2 regions of the Microbacterium aquimaris genome follow, and region 1 is predicted to be linked to the other one. Evidence: predicted binding sites of a transcription regulator. Region 1 holds the regulator's gene; the other holds the start of a gene.
The links. Region 1 encodes LexA, which represses DNA repair genes until DNA is damaged. Its sites were predicted from a motif close to TCGAACANNTGTTCGA; they were not measured.
Positions count from the first base shown of each region.

Region 2: ABD204_RS05445 (HNH endonuclease signature motif containing protein) is a predicted target of LexA. The motif match lies at 1,669-1,684, and genes of this name have one in related genera.

Region 1 is NZ_BAAAPT010000001.1:2,029,679-2,033,085, forward strand. Features, by position in the region: gene ABD204_RS09275 (prolyl oligopeptidase family serine peptidase) at 1-419, opposite strand, end outside; gene ABD204_RS09280 (hypothetical protein) at 459-1,901, opposite strand; gene lexA (transcriptional repressor LexA) at 1,973-2,653, opposite strand; gene ABD204_RS09290 (LysM peptidoglycan-binding domain-containing protein) at 2,932-3,288, shown strand; gene ABD204_RS09295 (histidinol-phosphate transaminase) at 3,314-3,407, shown strand, end outside.
Region 2 is NZ_BAAAPT010000001.1:1,163,665-1,167,071, reverse strand. Features, by position in the region: gene ABD204_RS05460 (hypothetical protein) at 1-496, shown strand, start outside; gene ABD204_RS05455 (hypothetical protein) at 552-878, shown strand; gene ABD204_RS05450 (hypothetical protein) at 973-1,548, shown strand; gene ABD204_RS05445 (HNH endonuclease signature motif containing protein) at 1,716-3,134, shown strand; gene cofG (7,8-didemethyl-8-hydroxy-5-deazariboflavin synthase CofG) at 3,235-3,407, shown strand, end outside.

The DNA of each region.
Region 1 (3,407 bases):
CCGGGTCGGTGTTCCTCGCGCACCGCGAGCAGGGCGCCGTCGCGCCACACCAGACCGCCGTGGCGGACGTCGCCGGTCGCCGGCGTCAGCGGGCGCACCTCGCCGTCGACGACGGAGTAGATCCGCTGATCGCTCTTCTCGACGAAGTACAGCGTTCCGTCGTCGGCCGCCGCCCAGGCGCCGCCGCCGTACTCGTGGACGCCGCTCCGGGCGTTCCAGGGCTCGGGCAGGACATCCCGCACGGTGCCGTCGGCGCCGCGCCTTCGGACCGCGACACGGCCGGCTTGCTCCGGGACCGGCTCGCCCCACCACACGTCTTCGCCGACGAACCGTGCGCCGTCGATGCGCGACGAGGCGGCCGACGCTGCGGCTGCGGTGATCGGAGAGGGCCAGGAACCGTAGGGGAGTGCGGAGGTCACCTCCCCACCGTACGACGGGTGGGGAGGTGACCTCGATCCTCACTTCTCGGCGGGGACCGGACCGTCCTCGATCACGAGGGTGTCGACGTCGGAGTCGGCAGGCTCGTCGCCGACGACGACCTCCTCGACGACCTCGACCTGCTCGAGGACCGGGGCCTCGGCGGGATCCTTCTCGAGCAGGGATGCGATCAGCCACACGACCAGGGCGAGGACGACGACCAGCACGATGTCGCCGAAGGTCAGCGGGCGCAGCGCGAACAGGAGGATCACGGCGAGGACGAGGATCACCATGCGCACGAGCACACGCTGACGGCGCATCCACTCCCCGAATCCGCCGGTGTCCAGCCCGCGTCGGCGCAGGCCCACACGCGCGGAGGTCGTGAGCGATCCCGCGAGCGCGCGGACACGGCGGGCCGGGGCCCACCGACCGCTCAGCCACGCCGCGACCGCCACCACGACACCGAGGAAGGTCAGCACCGTCGCGGTGTCGCGCATCGCGCCGACCACGGTGTAGTAGATCGCCTCGAGTGTGCGTGCGGGGATCCCCAGGGACGGGGCGTTCAGGCTGAGCACGGCCGCTGCGCTGGTGAGAGCGACGGCAAGAAGTCCCGCACCGATCGTGATCGCCACGCCCACCCCCAGCAGCGCGGTCGAACGGCGGCGCGCGACCAGGACGCCGACGGCGGCCAGGCCCAGCGCGATGAACGGGATCCAGTAGCCGGCGGCGACGGCGATGTTGTAGATCGTGCCGACCAGGAGGAGGCCATCGGCCTGGACGATCACGATGGTCTGGTCGATCGTCGGGATCGATGAGGCCAATCCGAATCCCTGATCGCTCAACTGCGTCTTCAGCTCGTCGATGATCGGTCCGAGCTGGATGCCGAGCGCACCGGTGTCATCGATCGCGATCGCCGTCGTATCGTCACCGGTCGCCGCCGCGACGAGCGCGCGGTGGCTGGCGACCAGCGCGGTGCGCCACACCTGGGGGAACGCGTCGGACTGCACGACACCGGTGATCGCGGAGTCGATGAGGCCCTGCACACCCTGGACGGCGGGCTGGCGCAGCAGGTCCAGCGCCGACGAGGCCGTCGGCGGAAGATCGAGGCTCTGCACCCCGTCGATGACGTCGTTGGTGATCCCGGCGACGTCGACGGCCTCGTTCACCGCCGCGGATGCCTGGTCGATGACCAGCTGCTGGACGTCGGGATCGTCGGCGAGGGGCCCGAAGGTCTGCACGAACGCGTCCTCGCTCACCAGTTCGGCACGCGCCCACGTGCCCACCACCGACACCGGCACGAGGATCCCGGCCAGGACGATGCACACCGCGGAGATGAGCGCACGCCACCACCCGGTGCGGGCGACACGATCCGAGGGGACGGTCTCCGCGTCCGGAGGGTCGACGGATTGCGACCGCAGGTCGGCGTTCTCGGCCCGGAGGCGTTCGATCTCCGCGCGGAGATCGTCGATGTCTGTCGTGGGCATGGCGAGGCTCCCTAGGTTCGGTGAGCCCCATTCTGTCGGGAAGACGCCCCGCTTCGCACCTGCGGCCCCGATCAGACCGCGCGCATCACCGCGACGACCTTGCCCAACACGACGGCCTCGTCGCCGAGGATCGGCTCGAACGCCGAGTTGCGGGGCAACAGCCACACGTGTCCGTCCCGTTGCCGGAATGTCTTCACGGTCGCCTCACCGTCGAGCATCGCCGCCACGATGTCGCCGTTCTCGGCGGTGGGCTGTGAGCGGACGACGACCCAGTCACCGTCACAGATCGCGGCGTCGATCATCGACTCGCCGGACACCTTCAGCATGAACAGATCGCCCTTGCCCACCAGCTGTCGGGGGAGGGGGAACACCTCGTCGATCTGTTGGTCGGCGGTGATGGGCACGCCCGCGGCGATCCGCCCCACGAGCGGCACCATCGCGGCATCGCCGACCGGTGGCGTGGTGTCCGCCGGACTTTCGGTGCTCGCACCGGGCAGATCGATGAGCACCTCCATCGCGCGGGTTTTGCCGGCGTCACGGCGGAGGTAGCCGCTCAGTTCCAACTGGTTGAGCTGGTGGGTGACGCTGGACAGCGACTTCAGGCCCACCGCGTCGCCGATCTCCCGCATGCTCGGCGGGTATCCGTGGCGCGCGATCGAGCGCTGGATCACTTCGAGGATCGCGAGCTGCTTGTCGCTGAGGCTGCGCCGCCGCCGGGTCTGGGGTCGGGCGCGGCTCGTCGGCTCGGTCATCTCGTGCTCCTGTCTCGTCGTCCCCGCCGCGGTCTCCCGGCGTGAGGGGCACTGCTCTTCGAATGTCGGAGGTCGGTGGTGGGGTGTCCTCATCGAAACGGTATCCGCCCGTTTCGGGCACGGCCCGCAAGCAGTCCGCGTGTCGTGTTCGACGAAGATCCACCGTTCCGGTCCCTTGACAGTATAGAAACTCGAAGATAGCTTCGGAAGAGAGGTTCGCACCGGGTGCTCCCGGCCGAGTCCATCGGTGCGAACCTCTCCCCGAAGAAGGAGGAGAGATGACCGCGATCACCATCACGCCGCAACCCCGCACCCGCCTGCGCATGACCGCGCGCGGTCGCCGCGTGTTCACCGCACTCGCCGCCTTCCCGGTCGCCGCGTGCGTGGCCGTCGCGGTCATCAGCGGTGGCGGAGCGCTGGCTTCTCGCGACGCCGGCGCCGATCCCGCGTCCTTCTCGACCGTCGTCGTGGGCGCGGGGGACTCGCTGTGGTCGATCGCCGAGCGTGTCGCCCCGTCGAGCGATCCGCGCGACGTGATCGACGACATCGCACGACTGAACGCCCTCGACGGTGTGGCCGTCTCCGCGGGGCAGGAGCTGGCGATCCCCACGCGGTACACCGCCGACGGGCAGTGATCCCGCTCGCCCGACCGCACGTACCATGGGAGAGGTGACCGCTCGCCTCGACGACCTTCCCCTCCGCGACGATCTCCGCGGAATGACGCCCTATGGCGCCCCGCAGGCCCCTCTGCCGG
Region 2 (3,407 bases), 870 kb from region 1:
GCGCACCTCGAACTCCTCGCGCGCAGTCCGCGTCGTCGCAGCGTCCGGGTTCCTGGCGGTCATCCTGTACGCCATCTTCGCCGCGTTGCAGATCTTCTTCGTCAACCCGCGCGCCGCTGTGCCCGGCGCGAGCCTCGACGACATCTACGCGACCATGGCACGGGCCGGAGAGTCGTTCGTCGCCGGCTTCCCCCTGGCGATTCTTGCCACCGGCGTCGCGCTAGCTCTCTTGCTGCTCGTTCTCATCAGGAGAAATCCCGGCACTCCTCCCTGGATCGCGGCGGCGGGCTACCTGGTGATGATCGCGTTCGGCGCACCGGCTCTGTTCATCGCATCCTTTGTGCCGAGTATGTCTCTCGCCGACACGTACGGCATCTCCGGGGGCGACCACTCCGGGTGGTCGGGCGCCCTGTACCTCGTCAGCGCGTGCTCCTTCATCACCTGCGCCATCCTGACCCTCCTCGCGGTGCGCCGGCCGGCCCCGCAGCCCGCCTGATCCGCGGTCGCCCCTTCACGGCCGCCCGGACGGGGACGTGCGTAGGGTGCTGGCTATGGAGCAGATCCCACCCGCCCGCCGCGTGATCCGGCTGTTCCCCGACTACTCCCGCACCTACCCTCTGTGGGAGACGTCCACCCCGACGTGGGACGTCGGATACACGACCACGCCCGAGACGTACGGACTGTCGCGAGAACTCGGCGAAGACCTCGCGGGTTGGCAAGCGTTCTTCGAAACTCACTGCAACCCTTTCGAAGGCTGGGAGACCGGAGAGAATTGGCAACGGTGGCTTCGCAACGGGGAAGGGCTCACTCAGCGACTTCGCGCCGAAGTCGATCATTTCGCGGACGTCGAACCTGAATTCGGCCCGCATCGCCGATAGGGACGCACGTTCCCTCAGCGCCGAACGGAGATCTACGCCTTGACCCGAATGCCCGAGCCGTCGTCGTGTCGCTCGCCCGGGCTGACGAGTGACGATGACCCCGTTGACTACTCCGCCGCGAAGAGCTGCGGCGGTCCTCCTTCTCGCTGGCACGCTCGCCGTCAGCGCGGGGTGCGCACCGGCAGCGGTCGACTCCGAGCTGTGGCGGCAACTCGACGCGCAGGAGAACGTCGTGTATGGCGCTCTCGCCGAACCGCACCCGCCGGGGACATTCGACGCCGAATCGCTCCTCGACGCGCTCCGCGGTTCAACGCACTACTGGGACGAGTCCTCCGACCCGACCTTCATCGACCCGGCGACTCCCGTGACCGTGATCTACAACGAGTCCGAGCACCAGGACAGGTTCGGCGATCCGGTACTTGATATCGATGTCTTCGTCACATCGGGTCACAACCCGGATGGCGCAGCGAACTCGGGCGCCTGGTTGGACTCGACACCCTCCTCCATTCACACCTGCTACCGACTGTCGATCAGCCTCGTCGCCGGCCAGGTGTGGAACATCAACCGCACCAGCGACTTCTTCGACGAACAGCTCAGCTGTCCGAGAGAGCTCGTCGATGCCGCTGGCGAGCACACCGAGTACCGAGAGCCACGGGAATTCGACGGGTAGGTTCCCCTTACCGTTGCGTGACAGCAAGCGGCGGTGCGCCGCCTGCTGCCGAACCTCTCTCATATATCGAATATTTATCCTATTGTCATCTCGTATGTCTGCACTATGCCTTCCTGTCTGTCGTATATCTGTTCTATACTGGATGCAGCGGCAACCCGGGGGTGGGCATGGCAATCGAAGAGCAGGGCGAGGCGGAGATGCTCCGCACGCGCGAGCTGATCGCAGAGATCGCGGCGTTCGATGCGGCCGAAGCGCGCATCCAAGCCGAACGCGCCCGCTTGTATGCCGAGGCATACGACCTCACCCAGCGACAGACCGATCGGCTGCGCGATGCCTCTACTCGGGAACGTGAGATGCCACTGCGGGCAATGGCGGCCGAAATCGCCGTCGCGAAGCGCGTCAGCGACCGCACCATGCAGACCCATTTGTTCGAGGCGCACCGCACCGTCACGGAATTCGCGGCGACGTGGGAGGCATGGCATGCGGGCCGAGTGTCCCGTGCACACGTGAAGGTCATCGTCGACACCGGCACGGAACTCACCGGGCGAGAGGCCCGCGAGAGCTACGAGCACGACGTCCTCGCCTACGCAGAGACGACGTCCCCGTCACGCGTGAGGTCGTACGCGGAACAGGTCGCCGAGAAGCTCAACCCGAAGAGCGTGCAGGAACGTCACGACGACGCACTGCTCGACCGGAGAGTATGGGTGGAAGACCTGCGTGACGGGATGTCAATGCTCGGCGCGATCGGACCGAGCGTCGAAGTCCACGGAGTTTACGACCGACTCACCCGACAGGGGAAGGCGATCAGGGCCGCCGACCGTACCGCGCGACGCGAAGCCGCCGAGCAAGAGTCACGCTCTGATGCGCCGACAGCGGAGGGCACCTCACCGACCGATGCAGTCGGAGGTGGTGCCGATACAGATGCGCCGGGGTGGTTCGACGATCGATCGATGGATCACATCCGAACCGACCTCCTCCTGGACATGATGCTCACCGCCTCACCGTCCGTCGACCCGACAGGGATAGCGGGCGGACTCGGAGCGATTCGCGCGCACGTGCAGGTGACGGTCCCCGCCACCACACTCGCCGGCACGACGTTCGGTGGCGCACAGCTGAACGGTAAGTGCGCCGTGGATCCGGATACGGCGAAGATCCTCGCCGGGAACGCCCCCGGGTTCGACCGGGTCTTCCTCGACCCGATCAGCAGCGCGGTCCTCGCAGTCGACCGACGCTTCCCCTCGGCGGCGCAACGACGCTACCTGGTCGCCCGAGACATCCGATGCCGATTCCCGGGATGCCGCAGACCCGCGCTGGACTGCGACGCAGACCACCGCGAAGACTGGGCCGACGGCGGCGCGACCGATATCGACAACATCGGCGCGTTCTGCAAGAGACACCACACTCTCAAACACGCCGCCGGCTGGACCGTGATCCAACTACCGGGCGGACGACTGCACTTCACCGCGCCCTCCGGGCTGGAGTACACCGACGATCCACCACCACGAGTCATGTTCACACCCGATCCAGACGACGGATCGCGCGAAGCCGACCTTTCCGAAGCGGGTGTCACCGCGGCACCCTTCTGAGCAACCGCCGTTCATGGTCGCCACAACAACGACGCTCGATATCGCGCGGTCGACGACAGTCCATCAACCCGGCACCCATGCGCGGTGCGAGACTGGGGAGGTGACCCTGCTCGAACCCGCCCGTGCCGCCGGCCCGGCGAAGGCGCCCGCGGTACGGGACGCCATCGCCCGCGCCGAAGCCGGGGCCGACCTCTCCGTCGACGAGGTCGTGGCGCTGCTCACCGCCGGCGACGACCTCGACACCGTACTGGCGACGGCAGGGCAGATTCGGGA